2 regions of the Parabacteroides sp. B2-S-102 genome follow, and region 2 is predicted to be linked to the other one. Evidence: riboswitches for the same ligand, from Rfam matches in the RefSeq annotation. Region 2 holds a riboswitch; the other holds the start of a gene.
The links. A riboswitch is a leader RNA that binds a small molecule or an ion and turns the genes downstream of it on or off. The one in region 2 is predicted to bind cobalamin.
Positions count from the first base shown of each region.

Region 1: it holds a riboswitch for cobalamin, as region 2 does, so the genes downstream of both, NBH07_RS08135 (porin family protein) here and NBH07_RS15490 (threonine/serine exporter family protein) in region 2, are expected to answer to the same signal.

Region 1 covers NZ_JAMOKM010000004.1:297,694-309,071, reverse strand. The annotation lists gene NBH07_RS08175 (alkaline phosphatase family protein) at 1-232, shown strand, start outside; gene NBH07_RS08170 (sugar phosphate isomerase/epimerase family protein) at 318-1,166, opposite strand; gene NBH07_RS08165 (winged helix-turn-helix domain-containing protein) at 1,271-1,486, opposite strand; gene NBH07_RS08160 (NAD-dependent epimerase/dehydratase family protein) at 1,613-3,106, opposite strand; tRNA gene NBH07_RS08155 (tRNA-Glu) at 3,202-3,273, opposite strand; gene mutA (methylmalonyl-CoA mutase small subunit) at 3,545-5,404, shown strand; gene scpA (methylmalonyl-CoA mutase) at 5,417-7,564, shown strand; gene coaW (type II pantothenate kinase) at 7,694-8,548, shown strand; cobalamin riboswitch at 8,568-8,770, shown strand; gene NBH07_RS08135 (porin family protein) at 9,063-9,671, shown strand; gene priA (replication restart helicase PriA) at 9,759-11,378, shown strand, end outside.
Region 2 covers NZ_JAMOKM010000013.1:13,112-20,170, forward strand. The annotation lists gene NBH07_RS15490 (threonine/serine exporter family protein) at 1-1,211, opposite strand, end outside; cobalamin riboswitch at 1,258-1,456, opposite strand; gene NBH07_RS15495 (DUF5074 domain-containing protein) at 1,468-3,324, opposite strand; gene NBH07_RS15500 (hypothetical protein) at 3,321-4,601, opposite strand; gene NBH07_RS15505 (YncE family protein) at 4,611-5,765, opposite strand; gene NBH07_RS15510 (TonB-dependent receptor) at 5,762-7,059, opposite strand, start outside.

The DNA.
Region 1 (11,378 bases), on a different contig from region 2:
TGTGCAATTCCGCGAGAAATCATCTCCCCGTTATGCGGCGACACATGGTTACGATAATTTTACACCGGAGATGGAGGCTATATTCTATGCGGCAGGTCCCTCGTTCAAGAAACACGTAGAGGTTCCGCAAATGGCGAACGTGAACCTCTATTTGATGATCGCACGCTTATTGAATATACAGCCCGCCCCGAATGATGGAGATAGCGCTGTCGTTCAGCGGTTATTTAAATGATAGGACTTCGCGCTACTTTCTAAATGGAGATTTACTGCACGGGCCTTGCAGTACTACTGTAAAGCCGGTTGCAGTAATTGATGCCTTATTGATGTTCGCATGTCATCTTACGCATGAAAGCGAGACTGCCTTTAGCTAGCTCATCTGCGTTGTATTTAGATGGACGCCAAAGAGATACGGCTTCCGCCATGCCGGGAACGGAATTGGAGAAATTCTCCAGAACTAAGTTTCCATTGAAATCGATTTCCTGTAGTCCCCGAAACAAATCATCCCAGCGTACGTTTCCTTCACCCAGCATTCCCCGGTTGCTTTCAGTCATGTGAATATGGCGAAGTCGGCTGCCTGCGGCGATAACCGGTTCATAGAAACTAGTCTCTTCTATATTCATATGGAAAGTATCCAGATGCAAAGATAAATTCGGAGCGTCTACGCGTTTGATAAAGCGCAAGACTTCCTCCGCGGAGGTACACATATAGCTTTCATAGCGATTGATCGGCTCTATACCGATCGTGATTCCGGATCGGCCGGCGTATTCGGCAACCTCCGCCCATACCTCACAAAGCGTATTCTCTTCTTCCCGTGTTCGCTGTTTGCCGGAGAAGACCCCGATGCCGGAATGTAAGACCCCTCCCAAGTAATCAACCTCCAGTTCGCTCGCTTTATCCAGCGCCGCCTTGATCAGGCGAGTCGCTTCCTTGGGATAAAAAGGAATATGCGCTTCTTGGGGAAGGTTGAGAGAACAAGTCGCCTTCAATCCGTGTTGTTTCAATTGTCGCTTTACGGTTGGAGCGTCGAACTCCATGGAAGGAGGCAATAAGATTTCCAGTAAATCAAAACCGGCGGCAGATGCTTGCTGGATGGCGAAAAGACCGCCTTCTGGTGTCCACATAGGTGGTATCCAAGAAAGGATGGAAGCTCCGAAAGTAGGATTCATAATCGTATTGTTTTTATTCGTTAGGGTTACAAAGTAAGTACTTTTTTGAAGATTTCATTGCGAAGAAAGTGAAATCCTTCGCAATGAAATATCATAAATGTCATTTAAAAATAAAAGTTGGTACCCGGACAGAAGATAGGGTGGCTGCTGGTGTTATCAATTTCAATCTTATTTTCTCTAGCGAGCCAACCGATAGCGGACCATAGATCCGCATCTGTTAGAGCGGATTTTGCTCTCAACGCCTCAAAACTCCAATGTTGGCCATCTGAAAGCAAATTCCAGATAGCTCCTGCATTTAATCCGATCGATCCTTTTGTCATGATAAAATCTGTTTTTATGTTTATGGTATATAGTGCTTATATTGTTATAACAGATAATATCCGGTAAAAGTATGTTGCGTTGAGATAAATAATCTAAAAAACAAAAATCTCTTGATGCGTTGAATTTTATTCCTTGAAGTCAGCGAATATGGATTCATCGTATACATTGTGTTCCTTTTTATCGTGGAATGGATACCATACTTGGGCGAAGAACGGATTTCCTTTAGCGATCTCGTCGTAATTCCAAGGGAGCGGTAAACATTCCGGGCACCAATGGCCTCCTAATAATACTAATGTGGGAGAGGCCTTAAAACGGTGACCGAATTGGCATTCCCAATCGAGTGGGGTCGATAAGTCTCCTTTTGTCATGGCCGGGGACAAGCATTTTCCTCCCCTGAATTCTGCGGCTTTACGCATATCCTCGATATCCCATTCCGACTTCGGCTTACTTTCATCATAACCATGATCCAGAAAGACGGGTGTTTCGGAGGGGCGTTTTGTCCGGATCTTATCCCAACCCGGGATTGCTTGCCAATCCTCATACGAGCCAAAATAGGCGGATATACGATCTTGGTGTCTGTTCTTGATCCAGTTACGGGTTCCCAGTCCCGGCTTTTTAGCGATGGCTCCCATACCCAGTTTTATGAAGATAGGAGGGACGATCTTTGCTAGGTGGAAATACCAAGGGACTTGGCTGGCCATCCATTTAAAATAATCGTCGCAAGTTTGGTTACTGCGGAAATGCAGATATCCTTCTAATAGATCTGAATCGGTATACCATTGTCCGTGGAAATTACGGGTAGCGAACCAGTTCGGTTCGAATATTTTCTCCGGGGCGGGACAGCCGATCGCTTTTAACAATTTACTCTCAAACTCATAATTCGTCAGGCGGAAAGATGGGCCGCTACTAATGTTATAGAAACGGTTCCAAAACTCATCCGGCACCTCTTCCTCGCATACATTCGCTAGTAAGCGACCGGAATCCTCGGCGGTAGCCCATTCCAGCACGCCGTCTAGCGGTACGTGGAATGTGATTGGGTCCGAACCCTTGAATAATAATTCGGGGCATAAGATACCGGTTTGGCGAAGGCACGCCCAATGTTTAATACCCGACTCCACGAAAATACGTTCGGCTATTGTCTTTGAGATGGCATAATGATCATAGACACTTATATTGATCGGATCTCCCGTACGTCCCCAATGAACCGGTGCGTTACGGTGGCCGGTTTGCGCCACGGAGCCGATATAGACTACCTTGATCTGATCTGCGTTCGGTTGCGCTTTTACGGCATCCACGATGTGTTGAGCGGCGGTCGTGTTTACTTTCAAGGTCTTTTTAGGGAAATAATCCGCCGCCGGCGAAACCATTCCACCTACGTGTAATACGTAGTCCGCCCCCGTTACTCCATTTAAGACATCTTGATAACTCGTCAAGTCTCCCCAAACGATACGGATCCCTTCCATAGCCTCATAGGTGGCCAACTTCTCTTTATTGATTTTGCTCGGACGAGCCAAGAGTGTTATATTAAAACGATCTAGCCGTTTGGACAACTCGACCAATCCGGCATGGCCCATCGTCCCGGTGGCTCCGGTCAGAAAGACGGTCTTTTTACTTTTCATGATATAATTTAAGTGTATAATAAAAATCTTAGGATACTATCGGGTAGCGAAGGTATATAAAAAAAAGCTCCCAACCAATAGGTTGAGAGCTTTTGTAGTGGATACGAGAATCGAACTCGTATTGCATGCGTGAGAGGCATGTGTCCTAACCGTTAGACGAATCCACCATTTAGATGTCATTGTTTTTGTTTGACGATGCAAAGGTAGATATATTTTTTAATTCTGCAATAGTTGGACTGAGTTTTTTTGAAGAAAAAGTGTGTTTTTTATCAAAATGCCAAGAAAACGGGGAGAATACCACTAAAAGGCGTTAAAAGTAGTTGCGATTTCATTGTTTTTTCATTGTCGGTACTGTTTATTTATTCTACCTTTGCCATCTGTAATTGAACAAAATAGTATTGAACATTACTAATACCAGTTTAATAAACAACTAATATTATGGCAGAACTTAAAGAAAAACTTTTCTCAGAATTCGCACCTGTGTCTACTGAAGAGTGGATGGCGAAGATAACGGCCGACCTGAAAGGGGTACCGTTTGAGAAAAAGCTTGTTTGGAAGACAGGCGAAGGATTTAATGTAAATCCTTTCTATCGTGCAGAAGACATCGAGGGTTTAAAGACTACAGAGTCTCTTCCCGGTGAATTCCCTTATGTTCGTGGAACGAAGAAAGACAACGATTGGAAGGTACGCCAGAACATTGAAGTTTGCTGCTTCAAGGGTGCTAACGAGAAAGCACTAGACCTTTTGACGAAAGGTGTTACTTCTCTTGGGTTCATCATCAAAGGTGATGAGGTGAACGAGGAGAACATAGCTACTTTATTAGAGGGTATTTGTCCGGCTTCCGTAGAATTGAACTTCAACACTTGCAACTGCAAAGCGGAGAAGTTGATCGGTATCTTGGCTGACTACTTCAAAGGCAAGGGTGTCGACGCAGAGAAGTGCTACGGTTCTGTAAACTATGACGCTTTCAAGAAACCTTTAGTAAAAGGTAAAGAAAACAGTGAGTGGGTAGAAGGTGCCGCAGCTGTGCTCAAAGCTGGACAGGCTTTGCCTAACTACCGTGTATTGGCTGTAAATGCGTTCCTTTTCAACAATGCTGGCGCTTACATTTCTCAGGAATTAGGTTACGCCTTGGCTTGGGGTAACGAATTGATGGCAAAACTAACCGAGGCTGGTTTCACCGCTGACGAGGTTGCCAAGAAGATCAAATTCAATTTTGGTATCAGCTCTAACTACTTCATGGAAATCGCTAAGTTCCGTGCGGCTCGTTGGTTGTGGGCCGAGATCGTAGCCGCTTATAAGCCGGCCTGCGAATGCGCTTGCAAGATGGTTGCTCACGCACAGACTTCAGAGTGGAACATGACGGTTTACGATGCTCACGTAAACTTGCTTCGTTCTCAAACTGAGGCTATGTCTGCCGCTCTTGCTGGCGTAGACTCTATCACGGTTCGCCCGTTTGATAAGATTTACCAGACTCCGGACGATTTCTCCGAGCGTATCGCACGTAACCAACAATTATTATTGAAGGAAGAGTGCCACTTGGATAAGGTCGTTGACCCGTCTGCCGGTTCTTATTATGTAGAGGTATTGACGAATTCCTTGGCCGATGTCGCTTGGAAGTTGTTCTTGGAGGTTGAGGAAAAAGGAGGATTCTCCGTTGCCGTGAACGCAGGTGAGATCCAAAATGCCGTTAACGCTTCGAATGTAGCTCGTAAGAAAGCGGTTGCTACCCGTCGTGAGATCCTGTTGGGTTCTAACCAGTATCCTAACTTCACGGAAGTAGCTGCCGATAAGATTCAGGAAAAAGGTTCTTGCTGTTGTGGCGGTGGTCATTGCGGCGAGGCAACGATCCCGGCTCTTGATTTCTCTCGCGGCGCTTCCGAATTCGAGGCTTTGCGTATGGCGACAGAGAAGAGTGGCAAGACTCCGAAGGTATTCATGTTGACGATCGGTAACTTGGCGATGCGTTTGGCTCGTTCACAGTTCTCCGCTAACTTCTTCGCTTGTGCCGGATATAAGATAATTGATAACTTAGGCTTCGATACGGTTGAGGCTGGTGTTGAGGCTGCAGTCAAGGCGGGTGCTGAGATAGTGGTTCTTTGCTCTAGTGATGACGAGTATGCTGAATTCGCTCCTGCTGCTTACAAGGCTTTGGCCGGACGTGCCGAATTCGTTGTAGCCGGAGCTCCTGCTTGCGCGGACGACTTGAAGGCTCAAGGTATCGACCAGTTCGTAAATGTAAAGAGCAATGTGCTTGAGACATTGAAAGCATTCAACGCTAAATTAGGAATCGCTTAAGTATAAACAATTATGAGACCAAATTTTAAAAACATAGATATAAAGAATGCCGGATTCGCAGCTACAAACGCTGCCGAATGGGCAAAAGCCAATGGTATCGAGCCCAATTGGAAAACACCCGAGCATATCGAGGTGAAACCTGTATATACAAAAGAAGACTTGGAGGGTATGGAGCACTTGAACTATGCTTCCGGTCTGCCTCCTTATCTACGTGGCCCGTACAGCGGTATGTACGCTATGCGTCCTTGGACAATCCGTCAGTACGCGGGTTTCTCTACCGCTGAGGAGTCTAACGCTTTCTATCGCCGTAACTTGGCTTCCGGTCAGAAAGGTTTGTCCGTTGCGTTCGACCTTCCGACTCACCGTGGTTACGATGCCGACAACGAACGTGTGGTTGGTGATGTAGGTAAAGCGGGTGTATCTATCTGTTCCTTGGAGAACATGAAAGTGTTGTTCGATGGTATTCCTTTGAACAAGATGTCTGTTTCCATGACCATGAATGGTGGTGTGCTTCCGGTATTGGCATTCTATATCAACGCAGGTTTGGAGCAAGGTGCTAAGTTGGAGGAAATGGCCGGTACGATCCAGAACGATATATTGAAAGAGTTCATGGTACGTAATACCTATATTTACCCGCCTGAGTTCTCCATGAAGATTATCGCTGATATCTTCGAGTATACCTCTCAGAAGATGCCGAAGTTCAACTCTATCTCTATCTCCGGTTATCATATGCAGGAGGCTGGTGCTACGGCTGATATCGAGATGGCTTATACGTTGTGCGACGGTATGGAATATCTTCGTGCCGGTATCAACGCCGGTATCGATGTGGATGCGTTCGCTCCCCGTTTGTCATTCTTCTGGGCTATCGGTGTAAATCACTTCATGGAGATCGCCAAGATGCGTGCGGCTCGTATGTTGTGGGCGAAGATCGTGAAGAGCTTCGGCGCTAAGAACCCGAAATCATTGGCATTGCGTACACATAGCCAGACTTCCGGTTGGTCATTGACCGAGCAAGATCCGTTCAATAACGTAGGACGTACTTGTATCGAGGCTATGGCCGCTACATTAGGACATACACAATCTTTGCATACGAACGCATTGGATGAGGCGATCGCTTTGCCGACCGATTTCTCCGCTCGTATCGCTCGTAATACACAGATTTACATTCAGGAAGAGACTAAGATCTGTAAGGAAATCGACCCGTGGGCTGGTTCTTACTATGTAGAGTCTTTGACGAATGAATTGGTACATAAAGGTTGGGCGTTGATCCAAGAGATCGAGAGCATGGGTGGTATGGCGAAAGCCATCGAGACAGGTCTTCCTAAGATGCGTATCGAGGAAGCGGCCGCTCGTACACAGGCTCGTATCGACTCAGGTGTTCAGACCATCGTTGGTGTTAACAAATATCGTTTGCCGAAGGAAGATCCGATCGATATCCTTGAGATTGATAATACAGCCGTACGTAACGAGCAGATCGCCGCTTTGAAGGAGTTGCGTGCTAACCGTGACGAAGCCGCTGTTCAAAAAGCTTTGGCTGATATCACGGAGTGCGTGAAGACGAAGAAGGGCAATTTATTAGAGTTGGCTGTTAAGGCTGCCGGCTTGCGTGCGTCATTGGGAGAGATCTCCGATGCTTGCGAGGTGGTTGTAGGTCGTTATAAAGCAATCATTAGAACTATTTCAGGCGTGTATTCATCAGAAACTAAGAAAGACGCAGACTTCCAGAAAGCTTGCGAGCTTTGCGAGCAATTCGCTAAGAAAGAGGGCCGTCAGCCTCGTATCATGATCGCTAAGATGGGTCAGGACGGACATGACCGTGGCGCTAAGGTTGTTGCTACCGGTTATGCTGACTGTGGGTTCGACGTAGATATGGGACCGTTGTTCCAGACTCCGGCCGAGGCTGCCCGTCAAGCTGTAGAGAACGATGTTCACGTAATGGGCGTTTCTTCTTTGGCCGCTGGTCATAAGACGTTGGTTCCGCAGGTTATCGAGGAGTTGAAGAAATTAGGTCGTGAGGATATCATCGTTATCGCTGGTGGTGTAATCCCGGCTCAAGACTATGACTTCTTGTATAAGGCTGGCGTTGCCGCTATCTTTGGCCCGGGTACTTCCGTATCGAAGGCAGCTTGCCAGATCCTAGAGATCTTGTTAGGCGAATAAATAGCATTTAAACCTTACGGTTTTTTAATAAAGAGAGGCTGGACAATTGATTTTGTCCGGCCTTTTTTAGTATTGTATACGGGTTTATGTACTTTTGTAGCGATTATTCAATTAAAAAGGGAAAGAATCATGGGAATCGTTATAGGTATAGACGTGGGAGGTAGCACGACCAAGATCGTCGGTGTGGAGGATAAGAAGATCAAGAACCCGATGTTCGTGAAAGCTACCGATCCGGTAACCTCTTTATTCGGGGCCTTCGGTAAATATATTTATGATAATAACATCTCACTCTCGAATATAGAGAAAGTGATCTTGACGGGTGTAGGTAGCGCCTATATCGATCAACCTTTATATGGCTTACCAACCGCGAAGACGGATGAGTTCCTCGCAAATGGGCTAGGGGCGCAGTATAATACGGGACTGGATAGCCTGTTGGTGGTCAGCATGGGAACGGGTACCTCTTTTGTCAAGGTACAAGGCTCCACGGTCGAGCATATCGGGGGATTGGGTATCGGTGGCGGAACCATCCTCGGCTTGTCTAAGCTATTATTGAAAACGCATGACTTTCACCAAATAGCGTCTTTGGCTGAGCATGGTTCCCTGAATGATATCGACTTGCATATCCGGGATATTACGCCGCATCCGCTACCCGGCCTGCCGCTAGACGTGACAGCCTCTATTTTTGGAAAAGCGGATGCGAACGCTAAGGTTGAGGATATCGCTCTCGGTATCGTTCATATGGTCTTGCAGACTATCGGGCAAGGAGCTGTTTTCGCCTCGTTAAATGGCGATATCAAGAATATCGTGTTGATCGGTAACCTGACTCGCTTGCCGCAATGCCCGGATATTTTCCCCTGTCTGGAGGAGATGTGCGATGTCCATTTCAAGATACCGGAGTATGCCGAGTATCGCACGGCTATCGGGGCGGCTTTATGTTATATCAGGAACCGGGAATATAGGGATATTTTTTGTGGAAAGTGTTAGGCTACATCAAAACTTTATGTATCTTTGCTACATGCTTTGTTCCCTTTCGGCAATCGCCGGATAGGGATTAAAAGGGAATCGGGTGAGAATCCCGGACAGTCCCGCTGCTGTAAGCTTCATAAACGGGTTGAGCAATACTGTTGCCACTGTTCACTCAAGTGAATGGGAAGGCGCTTAAGACCGGAAGTAAGTCAGAAGACCTGCAAGGCGTGTATATTTTCGACGGCTTCGAGGAAAGGCCGGAAGAGAACGCAAGAACCGTATCCGGTTTTTACTATTCTTTATCCAAGGTTTTCTTATCAAGTCGTCTCATGGTTTCGGATAATTATTTTGCCATAATAATTAGGGAAAGAAGCATGAATCTGACCGACGGGATGAGCTCCGTATGTAAGATGCATGCTTTCTTTGAGTTTAAAGGACTGGGGTATTCCGTGAACACTCTATAGAGAATATTTGTTTATTATTAGAAAAGTGCGTTTATTTGCAACGAGTAATTAACAAAAGAAGTATGAATATGAAGAAAATCGTGGGATTTCTTATGGTTGCCTTGTTAGCGTTGATGGCGCTTCCGGCGAACGCTCAGCTTAAATTCGGTATCAAGGGAGGTGTGAATATATCGTCTGTCCATTTCAACTCGGACGTGTTGAAAGCGGATAACGTAACCGGCTTCCAAGTGGGGCCGATGATCGAGACGACTTTGCCGTTGGTGGGTGTCGGGATCGATGCGGCCGTGTTGTATTCGCAAAAAGGTTTGGAGACGACTTCGGTTGGCGGGGTTAAGACTTCGATGAAGACGGATTATATCGATGTTCCGGTCAACTTGAAATGGAAATTCGGCTTACCGATCGTCAAAGCGTATCTGGCAGCCGGTCCGTATATCGGTTTCCGTGTAGGCGGTGATAAATTTTGGGATATCCCGGGTTCCGTAGCGGATCAGGTGAAGGCGAAGAATTTCAGCGCAGGCCTTAACTTCGGTGCCGGCGTGGAGTTGATCAGCCACTTGCAGGTGGGTTTCAATTATGGTCTGGGACTGACTGATAACTATAGCATTGAGAAGGTGAACCTCTCCGACGGTGCCGGAAAGAATCGTGGATGGTCTATCACGGCAGCGATCTTGTTCTAAATAGGTGAAAATAAAATGAGAGAGGCTGGGCTTTAGAAGTCCGGCCTTTTTTGTTATTTTTGGGCTCGTAATGAAACACCTGTTTGAATGAAATATGCGGACGTCATACTTCCCCTTCCTTTGGAGAATAGCTATACCTATCGGATACCCGAAGATCTGGAAAGAGCCGTGACTCCCGGTTGCCGGGTGATCGTGCATTTCGGGAAGAAACGATATTATACGGCCATCGTCATGGAGGTACACGACCGGGAACCGGTATCCGATTTTGAGACGAAGGAGATCTACGCTTTGCTGGATGCCACTCCGGTGCTCCGCCGTCCGCAACTCCGTTTCTGGAAATGGATATCTTCTTATTATATATGTAAGCTGGGCGACGTGTATAAGGCGGCCTTGCCTTCCGGCTTAAAGTTGGAAAGCGAGACGGCGGTTACTTATAATGAGGATTTCGAGGCTACCGCCCCCTTGCGCCCGAACGAGCAAGCGGTACTGGATGCCTTTAGCGGGGTTTTGAAATTGACGATCTCGGAGTTGGAGAAGAAGACCGGTCTCCGAAATGTTGTCCCGATCGTCTCTTCCTTGATGGTGAAAGGGGCGGTTGAGGTGAGCGAGGAGCTAAAGCGAGGATTCGTTCCCAAGACACAGGCGTTTATCCGTTTGGCCGAAGCTTACTGGGATGAGACGAAATTGCAGGCGGTGTTCGAAGAATTGAAAAGGGCGAAGAAACAAGAGCTTCTGTTGGTCAGCTTCTTGGATTTAAGCCATACCTTGAATCCCGCTTTATCGAAGGAGCTTTCCAAGAAAGAGCTATTGGAACGCAGTGGTTATACCTCTGCGGTATTGGAGGGTCTGCTGAAACGGGGTATCTTGGAGAGTTACGAGAAAGAGGTGGGTCGTTTACAAGTATCCGTCTGCCGCTTGCAAGAGCCGAATCCGCTCAGTCCGGCGCAAGAGAAAGCCTACGGAGAGATCCATGAGGCTTTCAAGACGAAGGAGGTTTGCTTGCTTCATGGCGTGACTTCCAGTGGTAAGACCGAGATATACGTCCGTTTGATCCATGAGGTCTTGCGGCTGGGGCGGCAGGTTTTATATATGTTGCCGGAGATCGCTATCACGACCCAGATCACGGAACGGCTGGCGAAATTATTCGGGGATAAGCTATTGGTCTACCACTCTAAGTTCTCGGACAACGAGCGGGTGGAGGTCTGGAACAAGCTGCTGCATAGCGACGAGCCTATGCTGGTATTGGGGGTCCGTTCTTCCCTCTTCCTTCCGTTTAAGGACTTGGGCTTGATTATCGTGGACGAGGAGCATGAGAATACGTATAAGCAGCAAGACCCGACACCCCGTTACCATGCCCGTAACGCTGCCATCGTCTTGGCGGGTATGCACGGCGGTAAGACCTTATTGGGTTCCGCCACCCCTTCCATCGACTCTTATTTCAACGCTACGGCGGGGAAATACGGTCTGGTCGAGCTATCCACCCGCTACGGTGATTGCTTGATGCCGGAGATTATTACGGTGGACGTGAAGGAGCTAAAGCGCAAGAAGATTATGAAAGATACCCTTTTCTCCCCCCTGTTGGTGGAGAAGGTGCGGGAGGCTTTATCCCGGGGTGAGCAAGCGATCTTGTTCCAGAACCGCCGGGGATTCGCCCCGATGATCGAGTGTCGGGGGTGCGGGTGGGTGCCTCATTGCGTGAATTGCGAC
Region 2 (7,059 bases):
AGAATGATGAGTGCGGAATTGATCCCGTTGAAGAATGCGTTTGTGACCTCACCGACTACTCCATGCAGGTTTATAAATGCCAGTAATGAGCGATACATGAGTACTCCCGGAATCATAGGAATGACAGATGGAATCGTCAATACGTGATTGGGAACATGGCACCAATGAACCGCTTTTACGGCAAGGAGGCTGACTACGAAGCTTCCCATAAACGAGCCGATCACAGGACCATAACCTAATTCGAAGTTCACAAAGTTACGGGTACATACCGCAATGATACCTCCTACGGCTACCACCCATAATAATCGGCGTTGAATATTGAATATCATGGAGAAGCCTATGGCGGAGATAGCTGCCGCTAATGCATATATGTAGTACGGGTCATGTGGAACCATATTTAATTCACTGAACTTATGATCTATCTCGACATCATTCATGACAAGTACCCGCATGGCGAATGCGATACCGAAAGTCATGGCGGCTACCATCATGACCGTATTGGAGGCCCGGGTGATGCCGACAAGCAAATGATTGTCTAGCATATCATCCACGAAGTTAATCAAGGGTACGCCCGGCACGATAAATAAAGCGCAGGCTAATAATGGATGATAAGGAGTGTCGGATAGCCCGGAGAAGGAGGATGCGTATGCCAAGCAGGTGGATACGAAAGCGGCCGCGGCGATACTCATATATACGTTAAGTCCAGCCTCGACACAGCGGGCCCGTACCCTAAACCCGACGAAAGCGCAAATGGAAGCGAATAGGAATGCCATCCAGTCGCATCCGAATAGCTTACAGAATCCTCCGCATGCGAATCCCGCTCCGATAGCTACGATATAAGGGGTATAATTCCGGGGTTGGTGAACGATCTTCTCCAGTTCTTCCTCATATTTATCCAAGGAATAATCTTGCTCGATCGCCCGCCATGAAAGCTTGCTTACCTGTGAGATTGTCGTCATGTTAATGCCATGCTTCTCGCATTTCTGGAATTTGGAGAATGAGTTTCGCTCATCGCTTACGTTTACCATGATCATGGTCCACCGGATATCGATATGCAACTTCTCCTCGGGGATACCCATAAAGGCGGCAACTCGTTTCATGTTTCGCTCGATACGATTCGTGTCAGCGGCACTTTCCATCAATAATTTTCCCGTACGGAGCAAAAGATCCAATTTGCGCCGTAACAACAATACTTCCTTGTCTGTCATCATTTCTTTTAATTCTTATGTTGTACTCTATATCCTAGCCCACGAGGATATGAATCTTAAATGAATGGCAGGTCTTCTGACTAGCTCCCATCCTAATGCCTTCCCGACTACCTTGAGCCAGTGGCGAAAGTAGTATTAGAATGTTAAAGGAGTTTCACAGCAGCGGGACTGTTCCGGATTCTCACCGGATTCCCTTTTAATCCGTATGCCCGAATAGGCATTACGAAACCAATTCGGGCACAAAGGTAAGGAATTTTTTTTATTTCTTAATCATCCTTACGGTCTCTGTCTTTTCTCCAGTGATCACACGGATGAAATAGAGACCTTGGGATAAATGGCTTACGTCAATAAATTCACCCGGATTGATCGCCGTTTTTTGGACCCTAGTACCGTTCGTCGTGTAAATCTCTACGGTGGCGGTTGTGCCGATATTGATTTGTATGGTATTTACCGCTGGATTGGGATAGAGATTAAGTGTTGGCCGTGAGACTTTTTCTACGCTTGTCGGAGGGTTCCCCGTGCTAACAAGAAGGTCTTTCGTGACGATCTTCCCATTGGAGTTGAAGCGGATCGTTATCGTGGACTTATGATCCTCATTGATCGTGGTAGTAGTACTGACAATTAATGAGTCGTTACGAATAATTGCGCTGATAGGAGATGAGGGCGTAACGGAGGAGATTGATTTCACGATGGCGGCATCCATATTGTCTGCGTCACTAACCATATTACCTAGAGCAAGTTTATAGACAGGCTTGTCTTCCGTCAGACTTATAGAAGAAGGGAAGCTGGAGGAAACGACAGGTACTGCGTTATCCGGGAAAACCGGGATAGCGGGGAACCAATAGTTGACGATCATCGAATATTCTTGTACCACTTTGCCTTTGTTATTTATACGAGCTAACATGTGCGTAGGATCTTGGAACTCATGATACAAGAAGGTGTATAGCTCGTCGGTTTTTGGGTTAAGGCGAAATCCGGTTCCGTACAAGCGCCAATCCCAGTCCTGTTTTCGGAGGTCGATTAGCTGGAAAAATTGCTTCTTGTCAATATCATACCCACAGATTTGATACCCCGTGAACCAACTGCCTTCTTTCGGTTGTCCGTTCCAGTAAATCTTATTTTCTTTGGCACTGGCGCAGAAACCGTCGGCGGTCCATGCGTACCAAGAGTTCGGAACGACACCGATGGTCTCGCTTAACGGGATCTTTACCGTGTCCACCTTAAAGGTATAGGGGTTCAAGTTTAGCATATATTCCAAGGCGGAACCATCCCCGGCCGTATTCTGGGTCATGCTGATCCAAAGTGTACCATCCTTGGACTGAACGATAGAGCCGAAGCCTCGTTGAATCTCCTTCTCTTGCCCTTTTACGGTCTCTTTCTCGATCGGGGCGGCGATGGTACGGATAATTTTATCGGTTTTCGGGTCTATTATTAATAGACCATATTGTTGATGGACGGCAAAGACAAGGTCGTTGGCACGTACCATGGTTCCGATCTGGGCATAATACAATTCACCGTATCCATCGGCGTTCGGATTTCCGGAACCTTCTATTTGTTTGCCGATCGTCATCTTATCGCTATCGTAGATCCAGATACCGTTGCTGGTTCCTATATAGCCTTTGTGCTCGTCTACCGGAAGATAAGAGCGGCCATCGGCTATGGATTTACCCTCGGCGTTTTGGGCGATATATTTGAACTCCTTGATCACCTTCATGGTCTTGGCATCGCATACGGCAAATCGGCTTCCGGTGATTTTTGCCCCGGGATCGCGCTCTTGCTTAGAGACAAGGTAGAATTTATCGCCATAGATGGTACCGAATTGCGTGGTACATCCCAGCTCATGACCCGGATTCTCGGTCTGGAAGACACGATAGTGCCATTCCCCATCATGGGTGAGGAAATTGACGGTGCTGTTCTGATGGCCGTACCAGTCCTCGTTTACGATAAATGTACCCTGACTGTAATCCATATCCGTAGAACGCAGGATGGAAGATTGTGACGGTACATCCCTCATTTGGGCCGGATCTATGCCGGCGACCATCCATGAGGTGTTGCCTTGGGCCATTAGGCCACTCGTGGCGAACGTACAGAGAAATAAGGTAATCGTCTTTTTCATAAGCCTTTTATTTTTAGGATTGCTTGATCATATTGTAATTTCATTTGCTCGCTTACCGGATCTGGAACGATGATGGAGGGGGGGACGATGTGTAAATCCTGCGCACGGATGATCTCTGTCGAGGTTTCCCCGATCCAACCGCAATATTGGTTTACCGCCGTGTACACCTTGATAAAATCAATACCGGGTAATTCTACTTTATTACCTTCCGCATCTACGGCCCATTCGATATCGAAGCTATTTAGATCTTGATAATCGTTCGGGTGGTTATCTACATATCCCCATGGATAGGAGTAGAGCACGTAGTATTTGCCTGTACCGCTTTCGTCCGTGGCGTTATCCCTCAATCTGGTTCCGGTAAAAGTCAAGGTGCTCTCCTCGATCCACTCCGGATAATAGCTCTGCGTGTGGTACACGTTTTTTGGCAAATAGCCGGTATTGCCTTGGTTATCCTTCCACGACAGATAGGTGGCATCACTCCATTGCTGGCTCATGTCCGGCTCGGGAATCTTGTCGGGATCCGGGCGATCATAGGTAATACGATAATTCTTGACGGTTTCCGGTTTATAGTACTCGCTACCGGCCAGCTCGTACCATTCGTCGTCCGGTAAGCCGTTCTGGTTCGTGTCGAAAGAGACCATGACAATGCCGGGCTCGCAACTGCCTCCCTTTTTCTCTTGATACTCCGGTAGGTCGGAATAGAAAGAGTTCCCGAGGATCATAAAGTCCTTTTTCCCTTTGACGTTGATGACCGTATGATCGAAACCAAAGATAACATATCCTCCGTATCCTCCGAGGGAGATCATCACGTCGTTCGTACCGGAGATATTCTCCTCTACCTTTTTCAGTATGGTTTCTTTCGTATCGCCTTCCTCGTATTCGGGCATCGTATTGACAAACTGACCCGGTGCGGGACAAAAGTCGTACACTTTGGATAAATAAGGGCTATATTCTATTTCCTCCTGCATCACCTCGAAACGAAAATCGTGCTTATAGGGGGTCTCCTTATCGATGATCTCGAAGGTCATCTGATAGGTGCCCGTATCTTTTGCGAGGAAGATATAAGAACGTTCGGTAGATACGAGAGAGTCCGTCCCGTTCCGGTGAAGTGTCCACCGATACTCGTCGCCGGTAAAGGCCGGGCTGAGTAGATAAGTTTTCATGCGGGGCAGATAATAGACATCATCGATACCCAAGCTAACCATCTGTATCTTGTCTTGGGTACAGGATAGAAATGCTAGGAAACCTGAAATGAATAGATATAAAACTTGTCTCATAACGCTGTTCTATTTATAAAGGAAAACCATATGGGCGGGGATATCCCCGGTACGTACGCCCCATTTCCGTATCCCGTTCTTATCGTAGCAATAGAGGGTTCCGCTGGATACGTAATTCTTGGCGTCGGTGACGAAGATGTCTTTCGTATAGGGATGGACCATGATCCCGTATGGGATACGAATGTCTTTCTCGCTACCGTCGGTGATAAAGTTCGTGCTGATCACCTCTTTGGTACGGACATCTATGATTCCGTACGAGATGCTGTTACTCTGCGTATTCACGTTCCATTCCGTACTGTAATAGAAGAGGGAATCTCCGCTGATGCAAAGGTTGGAGCAAGGGATATTCAGGGTATCGGTAACCACCATCTCATTATATCCTTTTCGCTTTTCCAGTACATACAGGTTGGAATGTACCGTATCGTAATCTCCCCGAGAAGTTACCCATAATTTACCGTATTTATCCGCACGGATACGGTGCAGATTGATCCCTACCGGAATCTTTTGGACTTGCTTGAAACGGTTTAGTTCGATGACGGAAACCGTATTGTCGTACTCCGGGGCACGATAGCCTCCGGAATTCACTACGTAGATATATTCACCCAAAATCTCTAATTCATCCGGCTGGTAGCCGACAATGACTTTAGCGTCTATTTTCAGGCTGGTCGTGTCTACCCGATATACGGCTCCTTGTGGAGCATTCGGGTCGATTTGCACGGGGCCGACATAAGAGGTTACATAGGCGTTTCCCCGGTAAAAACGGATGTACCGGCAGTTAGGAATGTCTATTTGCGTGATCCGCTCACAAGTCCGGGCGTCCAATACTTCTACTTTATGGGAACAATTGACTACAACATATAGCTTACTTCCGTAAATCTGGATATCATTGCCTACATCGCCCAACTCCTTGACCACGTTTGGGTTCCGTTCCGAGTAGAGGTTACGGATATAATAACCGTTCACGTAATCCAGATAATCCAGCGTACATTTATTGCTTCCCATATTCCCCTCGTTCACTAAATACATCCCTTGAGGATTCGCCTCGGGGTGGATACCATCGGAGACCAGCTCGTATTCCGATGGAACTACGATCTCGATCTTACGGCAGGATGAAAAAGCGCAACCGATCAGGATACCTATTATATATAATGTATGTCTTTTCATATCTCGATCGTTAAAGACACTTTGTAATTTCGTTTCGGCATCGGATAATTCAGGATCACGTCGTAGTCTTGGCTTAACAGGTTGTTTACCTCTACGGCAGCCTTGATAAGTCCGAATTTGAATTTCAAATCTTTCGACAAGGAGATGTCGCTGGTGTACCACGGTTGCGTATAATTGTATTTGATATTTTCCTGCTGGTTATACCGCTCTCCCACATATATGAAACTATAGTTGAGGTTCCATCCCTTGAAAGAGGCTTGTGCGATGGCGGAGCCGCTATGCCAAGGGATATAAGGGATTTGATCTCCGTAATAGGTATCCGAGGGATCCGTGAAGTCTTGGGCCTTTTGATAGGTGTATTGTACGCGTAGCGTGACGAACAAATCTTTTACCGGATTGACGGTCGTTTCCGTACTGACATCTATACCTTTGATTTCTACCTTACCCAAATTCAGCATCGTCCAACGGAACTGCTGGCCTTTGGGGTAAGCGATGATCTTGTCTTTCACCTTGTTGTAATAACCATCCGCCTGTATCTTGAAGCGATAGAAAAGATAGTTCTCCCATGTTTTCGTGTAAGCGAAGCCGGCATCATATTGGGTTACGTATTCCGGGTTTAATTTGGAGTTTCCCATATCGGCGTAATACAAATCGTTGAAGGTAGGCATACGGAAGATCCGTTTATAGAAAGCGCGTACATTAAAGTCTTGTTTCTCGAACGGCTTGTAGGAGGCGAATACGGCGGGTGTAAGGATTTGCCGGGCTTTCGGTGCGGGGCCTTCTTCTACACGGTCGTTGATAAAAGTCGCCAGTCCGCTGGCCTGTAATTTTACTTTTCCTAACCGGAGCGCCGTAGCGACCGAAAGGAGGTTGGTGAAGCGTTCCGGGTAAACGAATCCATACATATCGGCGTTCATCTTGTTCCATTGCAAGTCGTAAGAAGCAGAGACATCCCAGTTCGAGAGGATGGAGTAGACATTAGCGGAAGATAGGTAAATCTCCCGTTGCTTATACAGGTTATCTACATGAATCAGCTTGTCGTCGTTGTTCACATAATGCGTACGGTAGAAAGCGTATTTCGCATTGACCTGTGTCTTGAATTTACTATTGATTTCTTTGATATAGGAGCCTTGCATGAAAGAGTTCGTATCCCATACTCGTTCGCCGCGTCGCCATACGTTGTTTACGATAGCCCCCGGGATACCTCGTTCGGAATTGTAGTTGTAGAACTTAAGATTCCAAGTACCGTCGCTCATCTTGCCATACAATCCGGCCTCTAGGCGGGTGGCGTTGA